DNA from 4 places in the Pseudorhodoplanes sinuspersici genome. Region 4 is predicted to be linked to each of the others. Evidence: predicted binding sites of a transcription regulator. Region 4 holds the regulator's gene; each other region holds the start of a gene.
The links. Region 4 encodes LexA, which represses DNA repair genes until DNA is damaged. Its sites were predicted from a motif close to TGTTCNNNNTGTGTTCNG; they were not measured.
Positions count from the first base shown of each region.

Region 1: CAK95_RS19250 (ImuA family protein) is a predicted target of LexA. The motif match lies at 1,609-1,626, and genes of this name have one in related genera.
Region 2: CAK95_RS22235 (single-stranded DNA-binding protein) is a predicted target of LexA. The motif match lies at 1,879-1,896, and genes of this name have one in related genera.
Region 3: CAK95_RS02850 (DNA recombination protein RmuC) is a predicted target of LexA. The motif match lies at 1,971-1,988, and genes of this name have one in related genera.

Region 1 is NZ_CP021112.1:3,966,718-3,969,926, reverse strand. It holds gene CAK95_RS19255 (hypothetical protein) at 200-1,339, opposite strand; gene CAK95_RS19250 (ImuA family protein) at 1,727-2,452, shown strand; gene CAK95_RS19245 (Y-family DNA polymerase) at 2,364-3,209, shown strand, end outside.
Region 2 is NZ_CP021112.1:4,559,924-4,563,132, reverse strand. It holds gene gyrA (DNA gyrase subunit A) at 1-440, opposite strand, end outside; gene CAK95_RS22240 (MarC family protein) at 625-1,248, shown strand; gene CAK95_RS22235 (single-stranded DNA-binding protein) at 1,260-1,751, opposite strand; gene ligD (DNA ligase D) at 1,951-3,209, opposite strand, start outside.
Region 3 is NZ_CP021112.1:569,609-572,817, reverse strand. It holds gene CAK95_RS02855 (AmpG family muropeptide MFS transporter) at 1-480, opposite strand, end outside; gene CAK95_RS02850 (DNA recombination protein RmuC) at 719-1,939, opposite strand; gene def (peptide deformylase) at 2,111-2,626, shown strand; gene fmt (methionyl-tRNA formyltransferase) at 2,626-3,209, shown strand, end outside.
Region 4 is NZ_CP021112.1:4,734,199-4,737,407, forward strand. It holds gene CAK95_RS23060 (ComEC/Rec2 family competence protein) at 1-997, shown strand, start outside; gene lexA (transcriptional repressor LexA) at 980-1,696, opposite strand; gene CAK95_RS23070 (molybdopterin molybdotransferase MoeA) at 1,816-3,027, opposite strand; gene moaC (cyclic pyranopterin monophosphate synthase MoaC) at 3,033-3,209, opposite strand, start outside.

The sequences.
Region 1 (3,209 bases), 770 kb from region 4:
GCGTTGAGAACGCACCTTCTTGGCTGACATGACGTATATAAGGTCCGCAATGTGAGACGGCTCACCGCTCTATACGGGTATCGGGGCACAAGTCCAAATGCGCGATGTCTGTGTCACCCGCTTGCCTGGGCTGATCGACTGCCCGACAAGCGCGAAGCAGCACTGGAATCACGGCTCATCCGACCATGTAGCAATGGCACTACAAGTACGCGCTGATCCCCGTAGTCCCGCTGTTGCTGAAGCTGCTCTGCACGGAGAGAAGGCTGTTATAGCCCCGGACTAGGCGGTTCATCACCTGCTCGGTCACGCCGAGGACCGATTTTTCTTCCGCACTCATCGCCGCATATTGCTTGATCATCGCCAGGCTGCCCGCGCTCGGATCGCTGCTATTCCCTGAATTGATGGCGTTCAAAAGGCTCAGACGGTTGCGCTGATTCAGTTCGGCCTTGGCCGCGCGGGCCTCATCAATGGAAAATGTTGCATCCTGATTGAGGGAGACAGTCGCGAGCATCCGGTTGTCGAATTTCGAAAAGTCGACCTGCTGGCCGAATGTCCGGCGGGCATTGAAAACCAGTTCGCTGCCCTTGTCCGCCGCTGCGTTGATCTGGTCGTCCAGCAACGCGCGGGCGCGCGCGGCGATGCTGCCGCTGCTTGCACCTGAAGACGGAGAATTCATCTCGCTTGTCTTGGCGAGCAACACCTGAACCGGGTCGTCGCTGTTGCCCGTGTTCGGCGCTTTGCCGAAAGTCTTGCGTGCCGCTGCGGCACCATCAACAAGCGCCTTGCGCTGAGCCTGCCACGAGGCGGTATTACGCTCGTCGGCACCGGCTTCATCCATATAGGCAAGAGCAGCGTCATAGAGACTGGCATAGTCGCCGCTATGTCGCGCGATCACAACATGATGGGCCATGGCATCGTCGAAACGGCCCTGCAAGGCCGATTGAGCGGCCTTAACCTCGTCTTTCGAGAACAGCTTTTGCGCGTTGGAGACGATCGCCGACAGGGTTGCGCGGCTTTGACTGGAGAAATCGACAGCGACCGCGCCATCCAGGATGGCGGATGAGATTCCGAGTTTCTCGTATTGCTGATCGAACCAGTTGCGGGCATTCGTGGCGAGCGTCTCAAGCGGCATCGCATCGCTGTTCGCCGGCTGCGATGTTTGCGCCAGATAGGCCTTCGCCTCGTCCGACAGGCTGATGATGGTCGAAGGCGATGACGAGGTTTTCTTTTTATCCTCGTCGGTGAGGATTTGGGCAAGACTTGGCGCTGCCGGGATAGTGTACCCTCGGCCCGCCGAGCTGAATAACGATGTCAGATTGGTTCCAATGGCTGTCGACACGAGCCCCTCCTGGTCGTTACGAAAATATGAGCAAGGGGTGTGCCATCGTGGGACAAGGAGAAAACCGTTGTCTTTTCAACGAAGAGAGACGTCTCTTTAACGAGAGAAGAAAAGCAGCGTTCTGCCAGTCGGCAGTTTTTGCCGGGTGATGTGAAAACTATGCCCGATGGCTGCTGCAGTTAAGATGGGCGAAAAGCCAGGTCAGCCCGACCTGACGGTTTGGACGAAGTTTCCTCTAAATTCCTTCGACAGCAGAAACCTGTTTGCATTGTTCTTGTTTTGTTCTAGCATCCCAAACGAGATGCAGAACCCCTTACCATCATGCCGTTGTTGGATGCCAAAACCCCTTATCAAACCCGTGAAGAGACCGTTCGGGACCTTCGCCGGATGCTGGCGAGGGCAAACGGGACTTCGGTCGAAGCAACCACGCTTCCCTTCGGCCTTGCCGCTCTCGATGAGCATCTGCCGCAAAGGGGCCTGCCCTTCGGCGCGCTGCACGAAATCGCACCGATCGTTGCAGCCGATATGCCGGCGGCCTTCGGTTTTACGACCACCCTCCTCGGTCGCATCGCACAGGCCGATCGCGCACGCGGACCTGTGCTCATCGTCACAGGACCAAACGATGTTGCCGCCTATGGCCGCCCGTACGGACATGGTCTCCAGCGACTGGGGCTCGATCCGGCACGCGTGCTCCTTGTCGCAACCAAGGACGACAGGGAGACGCAGTGGGCGCTGGAAGAGGCCTTGCGCTCCGCCTCGCCCGCTGCCGTCGCCGGCGTAATCGAATTCCTGGGGTTTCGCGCGAGTCAAAGACTGCATCTCGCCGCTGAAAATTCCGGGCGTCCTTTGCTGGTGCTTCGGCCGTCAGAAATTGTGGGAACGAGCGTTGCGATGACGCGCTGGCGTATCGGCGCAGCCGCAGCCGCGCGCGACCGCTTCGGCCTGATCACGCGCTGGCAATGGAGGGTTAAGCTCGAACGCTGTCGGAACGGACGTCCGGGCGAATGGTTGGTGGAGTTCGATCATGCGTATCGTTTCAGTCTGGCTGCCGCGATGGCCGATCCTGCGCTTTTTCACGACGCAGACGCGCGATCCTTCCGGCGAGCCGTTTGATCCTGCCCGGCCGTTCGTTCTCTCAGCCGACGCCTCCGGTGGCCCTCGCATCGCCGCCTTGAATATGGCCGCTGAAAAATACGGACTTGCGGTTGGCGATCCACTGGCCGATGCGCGCGCCAAAGCGGAAGGCCTGCAAGTCGCTGTTCATGATCCCGCGGCTGACGATGCAGCCTTGCGACGGCTGACCTTGTGGGCCACGCGTTACACACCATCCGTGTCGCCATGGAGCGAGGACAACGGCGCAGATGGTTTCTTTCTCGATATTACCGGCGCTGCGCATTTATTTGACGGAGAAGAAAAACTGCTCGCCGATCTGTCTCACCGGCTGAGCTGTTTCGGATTGCAGGCGCGGCTGGCGATCGCGGACACGCCCGGCGCGGCCTGGGCTTTGTCGCGTTATCATCCCTTGCATGCTGTCGTGATGCCTGGTGGACAAGAAGCGGCAGCACTCGCGTCCTTGCCCATCGAGGCACTCAGGCTCTCACCCGATACACGCACGACGCTGCGGCGGCTCGGTTTCAAGCGCGTCGGCGCGCTGATTGACAAGCCGCGCGCGCCTTTCGCCGCACGCTTCGAGACGGAACTGCTGACGCGCCTTGATCAGGCGCTTGGTCATGCAGCGGAGCCGCTCCGCCTTATTGTTTCTCCTCCCCTCTATCACAGCACACGCTATCTGCTCGAACCAATCTGGACACAAGACGCGGTGATTGCCGTTGCGACGCGTTTGATGAAGGATCTCGTCCATCCCCTGGTC
Region 2 (3,209 bases), 170 kb from region 4:
ATGTCGGCCAGAAGCGACATCGCCGGACGCGCCAGGCGCGATTCTGTATAACGCATCGCCGCGGGTGGATCGCCGTCGACCGAGCCGAAATTGCCCTGCCCGTCGATCAGCATCAGGCGCATGGAGAAATCCTGCGCCATACGCACCAGCGAGTCATAGATCGCCTGGTCGCCGTGCGGGTGATATTTACCCATCACGTCACCGACGATACGCGCCGATTTCACGTATTTCTTGTCGGGCGTATGCCCCTGCTCGTTCATCGAATAGAGGATGCGCCGATGCACGGGCTTGAGGCCGTCACGCGCGTCCGGCAGCGCACGCGAGACGATCACGCTCATGGCGTAATCGAGATACGAGCGCTTCATTTCCTCCGTGATCGACACGGGGCGAATATCCGGCGGCAGGGAGCCTCCGGACGCGGGATTTTCAGGTTCAGACAAGGAATTTTTCCAGCAGAATTCGGCTGGCGCTCCCATAGCCGATTCACGTCGCCAAAGCCAACACTTTTATGACGGAAACCTCGTAAATTTCTCTTATATTTCAAATTGTTAGGCGACCCTTTTTAGTCACCTACGAACCTGCCCCAGCATTGCCTTTTTTCACGCTTCGGGCGAGGCTCGTTGCATGCCGTTCGACTTCTTCATCTCGGCCCTCGTCACTCTGCTGGTTGTGGTCGATCCGCTCGGGCTCGTGCCGATCTTCGTCTCGTTGACGAAGGGGCTGCCGGCCAAGGCGCGCCGTCAGGTCGCGCTGCGCGCCAGCCTGATTGCCTTTGCCATCCTGTGCGGGGCAACGCTGATTGGCAGTTGGCTCCTGAACAAGCTGGGCATCGGCCTGCCGGCGTTCCGCATCGCCGGCGGCCTGCTGCTGTTCTCGATCGCCTCAGAAATGGTGTTCGGCGTGCGCATCGTGCGGAAATCGCATGAGGCGGAAGCGGCGATCGACGATCAGGTGCGCAATATCGCCGCCTTCCCGCTGGCGATCCCGCTGATGGCCGGCCCCGGCGCGATCACCGCCGCCATTCTCCTGGCTGGACGCGCCGGCCAGGACATCGTCCGCCTGGGCAGTCTGATTGCGGTCATCGCCATCGTGCTGATTTCGTGCCTGCTCGCCTTCATGATCGGCGCGCGACTGGCGAAACTGCTCGGCGTCACCGGCAACATCGTGCTGGAGCGCCTGCTCGGCGTCATCCTCGCCGCGCTCGCCGTGCAATTCGTGATCGACGGCGTGCGCGCGGCGTGGGCTTAACGCGGCCCGGGCTAGAACGGAATTTCGTCGTCCATGTCGCCGCGACCGCCGCCGCCAGCCATCGCCGGCCGGCGCGAGGCGGTCGGTCCGGGCGAGCCGAAATCGTCAGCCCCAGAATAATCGGACACGCGGTCACCACCGCCGCCACCGCTGCGGCCATCCAGCATGGTCAGCGTCGAGTTGAAGCCCTGCAGCACCACTTCGGTCGAGTATTTCTCGACGCCGTCCTTGTCGGTCCATTTGCGGGTCTGCAGCGCACCCTCGATGTAAACCTTGGCGCCCTTCTTCAGATATTGCTCGGCGACCTTGCACAGGCCCTCATTGAAGATCACCACGCGATGCCACTCGGTCTTTTCCTTGCGCTCGCCGGTCGCCTTGTCGCGCCAGGTGTCGGACGTCGCGATCGAGAGGTTGGCAATCGGCCGCCCGTCCTGCGTCCGGCGGATTTCGGGGTCCTTCCCGAGATTTCCTACCAGGATCACTTTGTTCACCGAACCCGCCATAACACTCTCCCGTTCAAACCGGCGCAATCCCGCACCCTAGTGCGTCGCGTCCGCCGCCGCTTGCCGCAGCAAGCCTTTTCCACAAGTGGTCGCGCACAAGGCCGGTTCAACACCATACCGTCAACAAAGTTCTCTTTTTGTTCTAGCAGCAAAAATACCGCTGCGCAACTCAAAGGCCTCCGGCATCGCGCGCTCGGCCCTACATCCTCGGCAGCGGCTGCCTGAGCTTGAAGTAGCCCGGCCAGGGATCGCTGCGGCCCAAAAACTTTGCCGCCTCGCCCACCGCCACCGGATGCGCATTGTCGAGCCGGGCCAGCTTCTGCCACGACACCGGCATCGCGACATAGGCACCTGGCCGCGCCCGCGTCGAGAACGGGCAGATCGCCGTCGCGCCGCGCTGGTTGCGCAGATAATCGACGAAGATCTTTCCCTTGCGCTTGGCCTTCGACATGTTGGCGACGAAACGGTCGGGATGCTCCTCCGCCATCACCCGCGCCAGCGCTTCGGCGAATTCGCGATGCTCGTCCCAGCTATGGCCGGGCTTGAGCGGTGCGACCACATGCACGCCCTTCCCGCCCGTCACCATCGGGAAGGATTCAAGACCGAGATCCTTCAGCCGGGCGCGCATCTCCTTCGCCGCTTCCCTGACATGTATGAAGTCGAGCCCCTCGTCGGGATCGAAATCGAAGATCAGCCGGTCCGGCTTCTCGACATCGTCGACATGGCAGCACCACAGATGCAGTTCCAGCACGCCCACCTGCACCGCGGCGATGAGCCCGCGCTCGTCCTCGATATAGAGATATTTGTCGGTGCCCGATTTCTCGCGAATGCTGATCGACTTGAACTCGCCGGGAAAGCCATCCGAGGCATGCTTCTGATAGAAGCACGATCCGCCGCTGCCACTCGGACAGCGCACGAGGCTGATCGGCCGGTCAACAATATGCGGCAGCATCGCATCGGCAATCGACAGATAATGATCGATCAACTCGCGCTTGGTGACGTCCTGGGCCGCGAACAGCACCTTATCGGGATGGGTGACGCGGACGCCTTCGATTTGCTCTGCACCGTCGCTGGCGGACGAACGGACAGGCTTGCGCGGGGCCGCCGCCTTCCGCCGCGCGCTGCTCGCTTTCGGCGCAGACTTGCTTGCCGCCTTCTTTGCGGATGTCGCAGCAGCCTTGGCCACCTTGCGTGTCGGCATCGGCGTCTCCTTCACGATCTCTTTTGCGGGCTTGTCGCTGCGCAATCCCTTGAACGACGCCTGCCGGACGAGGCCATCGCGCGTCCAGCCGCGAAAGGCGATTTCGGCGACGAGCTGCGGTTCGATGAACTTCGCGCGCCGCGCGATGTCCGGCGGCACATCCTTCACCGGCGGCGTCTTGCGCGCCAGCGCCTTGAACTGCTTCGACAGGCTTTCGAGTCCTGCCCCCGAATAGCCGCTGCCGACGCGCCCGGCAT
Region 3 (3,209 bases), 1.8 Mb from region 4:
GGCCATGCCGGCCGCCTGCTCGCTGGTCTCAAGGCTTTCGACGCGGAAGGCATCGATGACGATATCCTGCGTCGCCGATGCAATGGCCACCAGCACCGCGCCCAGCGCGACCGGCCACAACGCGGCACTCGGATTCTGAAAGGCCAGGAACAGGATCGCGGCGGCCAGCAGCAATTGCGAGAAGACCAGCCAGCCGCGCCGCCGCCCGAGCGCCTTCGACAGGATCGGCACATCGAGCGCATCGACCAGCGGCGCCCAGAGAAACTTGATGGTGTAGGGCAGGCCGACCAGCGCATAGAGACCGATGGTGCGCAGGTTCACCCCGCTCTCGGTCATCCAGATCGCCAGCGTGGTGCCGGACAAGGCGAGCGGAAGCCCCGACGAAAAGCCGAGCAGGATGACGATCAACACCCGCGGCTTCAGATAAACCGCAAGTGCGTCGGACCAGGTGGTTTTCGCGGAGGATTCAAGAGTCGTCATGCGGAACTCAGATTCGCCACAGTGGATGCTAGCCGTCATGCTCGCGCTTGTCATCGCAAGCCGGATTTAAACAACTTGCGCCTTATTACGGCCGTCCCCTCGGCCAAGCCGAGGGATGTTGGATCCACGTCTTTTGATTCATATTGAAGAGAAGAAAGACGTGGATGCGCGGGCATAGGCGTCAACGACGCCGTCCTCGACGGCTTAAGCCCGGCCATGACAGCAATTCTGTGGCGACCTATTCCCCCGCGATCCGGCGGGCGCCGATCGGCGCCGGGATCACCACGGCGCTGGCATCGTCGTCGTCACCATCGAATTCCACTTCGCGGATGCGCGCGCCGCGCTTCTCCATCTTGTCGGCGGAGATGAGGATCTGCCGGATATCCTCATTGGCCTGGCCGAAGTGGTTGTCGAGCTTGTTGACGCGGTCACGCAGGCGGCGCAGGTCGTCCATCAGATTGCCGACCTCGGCGTGAATCTTGTCGGCGGCTTCGCGCATCTTGGCGTCGCGATGGATCTGCTGGATCACCTGGATCGCCAGCATCAGCAGCGAGGGCGACACGATCACCACCTTGGAGCGGAAGGCCCGCTGGATCAAATCGTCGAACTGGTCGTGCAACTCGGCATAGACGGATTCCGACGGCACGAACATCAGCGCCAGATCCTGCGTTTCGCCGGGCAGCAGGTATTTGCCGGCGATATCGGCAATGTGTTTCGACACATGCTGACGCAGCAGCTTGCCGGCGAGGTTGCGTTCGTCGTCGGACTTCGAGTCACGGAACGCGGTCACCGCCTCAAGCGGAAACTTGGCATCGATGATCAGCGGGCGCTGGTCGGGAAAGTGGATGACGCAGTCCGGGCGGGTGCTGTTCGACAGCGTGAACTGGAATTCGTAGGTGCCCTTCGGCAGCCCATCCTCGATGATCATCTCCATGCGGCCCTGGCCGAAGGCGCCGCGCTGCTGCTTGTTCGACAGCACGCTTTGCAGCGAGGTGACCTGCGAGGCGAGGGCCGTGATATTTTGCTGCGCCGAATCGATCACCGCGAGCCGTTCGTTCAGCCGCGCGAGATTGTCGGTGGTCTGCTGTGTGGAGTGCTGCACCGACTGGCCGACACGATGGGTCACGGCGTCCAGCCGCTCGGAGAAAGATTTCTCGAATTGCGACTGCCGGTTGGCCAGCATGTCGCCCATGGCCCGGACGAGACCCGAGGTTTCCGCCTGCATGCGGCGAAGCTCGGCCATGCGGGCTTCGCTCTGCATCCGCGCTTCGTTCTGTTCGGTTTCGATTCGCTCCGCTTCTGCGGCCTGCAACAGGCGGCGTCGCCGCCGCGCCATCAGCACCACCGCGACGCCGATGACGGCCGCCAGAACGAGCGCGAAGGCCGCCGCGACGATGGCGACAACCAGCAGGGGATCGACGCCGGTCAGGCGGTCCCGGATCAGGGCGAAGGTGTCCATCCGGCCCTTTTAGCACGATTCGGAAGCGCCATAGAACAAAAAGAGAACATTTGTCCAGGGATTTCTTCCCTTTCCCCGCCCTCTACGGGGAGCGGGAAGGAACCTCTGGGAGAGAGGGAAGAGCCGCAAAACCAAATTGACCGCGCGCCGCGCAATCCTTACATCGCGCGCATGGCACTCCGCGACATCATCGTTATTCCTGACAAGCGCCTGCGTCTGGTCTCCAAGCCGGTCGAGAAGGTGGATGCGGCTATCCGCAAACTCGCCGACGACATGTTCGAGACCATGTATGAGGCACCCGGCATCGGCCTCGCCGCGATCCAGATCGCCGAGCCGCTGCGCCTCGTCACCATGGACCTTGCCGGCAAGGAAGAAGAGAAGAGGCCGGCCGTCTTCATCAATCCGGAGATCCTGTGGTCGTCGGAGGAGATGAACGTGCACGAGGAAGGCTGCCTCTCGATCCCGGAATATTACGAGGAGGTCGAGCGGCCGGCGAAGATCAAGGTCCGCTATCTCGATCTCGACGGGAAGCTGCACGAAGTCGACGCCGACGGCATGCTGGCGACCTGCCTGCAGCATGAGATCGACCATCTGAACGGCGTGTTGTTCATCGACCATATCTCGAAGCTGAAGCGCGACCGCGTCATCAAGAAATACACCAAGATCGCGAAACAGGCGGCGGAGTAATGCCGCTCCGCCTGATCTTCATGGGCACGCCGGACTTTGCGGTGCCGACGCTGGTGGAGATCGTCGGCGCCGGGCATGAGGTGGTTGCCGTCTATACGCGCGAGCCAAAGCCGGCCGGCCGCGGCATGGAGCTGCAGGATACGCCGGTGGCGCGCGAGGCCAAGCGCTTCGGCCTGCCGGTGCTGACGCCGAAGACATTGCGGACGCAAGAGGCGCAGGCGCAGTTCCGCGCCTTCGATGCCGATGCTGCGGTGGTCGTCGCCTATGGGCTGATCCTGCCGGCGGCGATTCTCGAGGCGGTGCCGCTCGGCTGTTTCAATCTGCATGCGTCTCTGTTGCCGCGCTGGCGTGGTGCTGCGCCGATCAACCGCGCGGTGATGGCAGGCGATGCGGAGAGCGGCGTCACCGTCATGAAGATGGACGAGGGCCTCGACACCGGCGGCATGGCGATGATGGAGCGCATGCCGATCGATGCCGACATGACCGCCGGCGCTCTGCACGATCGTCTGGCCAGTATCGGCAGCGATCTGATGCATCGTGCGCTCGGCGCACTGGAGCGCGGCACGCTGCAAGTCGTGCCGCA
Region 4 (3,209 bases):
GCCCGACAAATCCTTGAGCGCACGCACTGCGTTATGGGGAGGCCGGGAGATCGTCGCACTCATTCTCGCATCGCTGGTCGCGGGGCTCGCGACCACCTTGTTCGCCGCTTATCACTTCCATCGCCTCGCACCCTATGGCGTTCTCGCCAATCTCTTGGCCATGCCGGCGGTCTCGATCTGGGTGATGCCCGTGGGTCTTCTGGCACTCGTCGCTTTGCCGTTCGGATTCGACCGGCCGTTCTGGTGGCTGATGGGCGAGGGGATTGAATGGATCATCGTGGCGGCAACCTGGGTCGCCAGCTTGCCTGGCGCTGTTGGCCGCATTCCCGCTTTTGGCATCGGCCCATTGCTGATCGGCACGGCAGGCCTCGTCGTTGTATGCCTCTTGCGTTCCCCGCTGCGCTGGACAGGTGCCGGCTTGGGCGCAGCTTGCATCGGCTTCATTCTAATCACGCCGCGTCCCGACATGTTCGTCTCCGCGGATGCGGGCATGGCAGCGGTGCGTGACGCGGGCGGCGTCTTGCGGATCATTGCGAGCCGACGGGACGAATTCGTGCTTGGCGAATGGCTCGCCGCCGATGGGGATTCACGATCTGCCAAGGATTCGTCGCTTGCGGAAAGCACACGCTGCGATGAAAACGGTTGCGTTGCCCGCCTGGCCGATGGGCGGCCCGTAGCATTGTCGCTTACGGCGGAAGCCGCAGCCGAAGATTGCGAAATCGCAGCCTTCGTCGTGACGAACAGAACGATTCCGCCGCATTGTGCCGCGCCGGCTATTGATCGCAACGTCGCACGGGCCAATGGCGCGAGCAGAGCACGATGGAACGGCTCTTCGTTCGCGATCGATTCAGCGCGACCGACAAACTATCAGCGCCCGTGGACGGCGAAGCCGGTGCAAACGGCAACGTCCGCGCAGCCGCAAGCACCACCGCGTGATGCGACGCCGCGTCTACAGGATCTGGATGTCGAAGATGCCGTGTCAGTACCGGCGGATTAGGCCGATCAGCTTGCCTTGGATGCGCACGCGTGTTGGCGGCAGGATGCGCACTTCGTAGGCCGTATTCGCCGGCTCGAGTGCGATCGACGCGCCTCTACGGCGGAAACGCTTCAGCGTGGCTTCCTCTTCGTCGATCAGTGCAACAACGATGTCGCCGGTATCGGCGCCGTCGGACTTGCGGATCAACGCAACGTCGCCGTCGAGGATGCCGGCTTCGATCATCGAATCGCCGCGGACTTCCAGCGCGAAATGTTCGCCCGATGCCGAGAGCATGTCCGGCGGAATATTGATGGTTTGAGTCTTGGTCTGGATCGCCTCGATCGGCGTACCGGCGGCGATCCGGCCCATCATCGGCACGGCCACGGGGCGATTGCCGCTGCTGCCATTGCCGTCGTCCTCCGAAGAGACGGTCCGGACACGGCCGAGATTGCCTTCGATGACGCTGGGCGTGAAGCCGCGGCGGGCGCCTGGTCCCTGGACGACGGAATCGGGCAGCTTGATCACCTCAATCGCCCGGGCGCGGTTGGGCAGGCGGCGAATGAAGCCGCGCTCCTCCAGAGCCGTGATCAGCCGGTGAATGCCGGACTTGGAGCGCAGGTCGAGCGCGTCCTTCATCTCGTCGAAGGAGGGTGGCACGCCGGCTTCTTTCAGCCGCTCGTTGATGAAGCGCAAAAGCTCGAACTGTTTCCGCGTCAACATCGATCGTCTCCCCCGGCAACCGGCACCTCAAGGGGTGCGAAACAAATCATGAACGGACACTATATGTTCGATATGTGTTCTGCAAGCCCTTAATTTGGAGTGAAGAAAGCGAAGGGATTTCAAAGGGGAAGTTTCAGGATCGTGCAGATCGAGCCAACCGCGCCCCGCGGTGCCAGCGGCTCGCGGAGGACGAGGCAATCGGCATGGGCCAGCACCCGGCCCATCGACGAATCCTGCAGCGGAAACGGCGTCGCCACCAGGGCTCCGCGGACCGACCGCGATATCCGGGCACGCAGATAATCGGCCCGCTCGTCATTCTCCGGCAGGTCGGAGCCCAGCAAAGCCTGCTCGGTCGGGTTCTCGACATCATGCCGCCCGGTCATCTTCCGCAGCAGCGGTCCCAGGAACAGGAAGGCGCAGACATAAGCCGACACGGGATTGCCCGGCAGGCCGAGCACCTGCATTTCGCCCAATTGTCCATGCATCAGCGGGCGGCCCGGTCGCATCGCAATCTTCCAGAACGACAGATCGATGTTTTCGGCCGAGAGCGCCTTCTGCACGAGATCGTAGTCGCCGACCGAGGCGCCGCCCATCGTCACCAGGACATCTACATTTGCATCGCGCGCGCGGCGGATGGCGGAGACTGTGTCTTCAAGACGATCCGCTACAATGCCGAGATCGATGACCTCAGCGCCCAGCCGCCGCGCAAAGGCCATGATCGAAAAGCCGTTCGAATAGATGATCTGGCCGGGCCCCGGCGTCTGCCCCGGCAACACGAGTTCATCGCCGGTCGCCAGCATGGCAACGCGCGGCTTGCGATGGACCGGCACCAGCGGATGGTTCATCGCCGCGGCGAGCGAAAGATCCCGGTCGGTCAGCACGCGGCTACGGACCAGCAGGATATCGTTGTCGAAAAAATCGAGCCCTGCTTTTCGGATATGACGCCCGGCTTGCGGCAATGTCGCGAAGATAATTTTGTCGCCCTCGCGGCGAGTATGTTCCTGCACGACGATGGTGTCGGCGCCGGCAGGCAATTCTCCGCCGGTGAAAATGCGCGCGGTCTGCCCAGCCTCGATCGCGCCGGTGAAGGGACGCCCGGCCGCAACCTCGCCAATCAGCGTCAGTTCGGTCGGCACCGTTGTGATATCTTCCGCGCGCACGGCGTAACCGTCCATCGCCGACACATCGACGGGCGGCTGTGTCCGCAGCGCGCGAAGATCCTCGGCCAGCACACGGCCATACGCTTCGTTCAATGCCACGTGCTCCGCCGGCAAAGGCCTAGCCTTCGCCAGCACGCGTTCGAGGGCGTCAGCAACCGGAAGCAATGACACAACACCTAATCCTTTGCGCGGAATAGACCGGACTTGCCGCCCGATTTCTCGATCAACCGAATGCCTTCGATGCGCATCTCGCGTTCGGCCGCCTTCACCATGTCATAGACGGTGAGACAGGCGACGGAAACAGCCGTCAGCGCTTCCATCTCGACGCCGGTCTGTCCCTGCACCTTGACGGT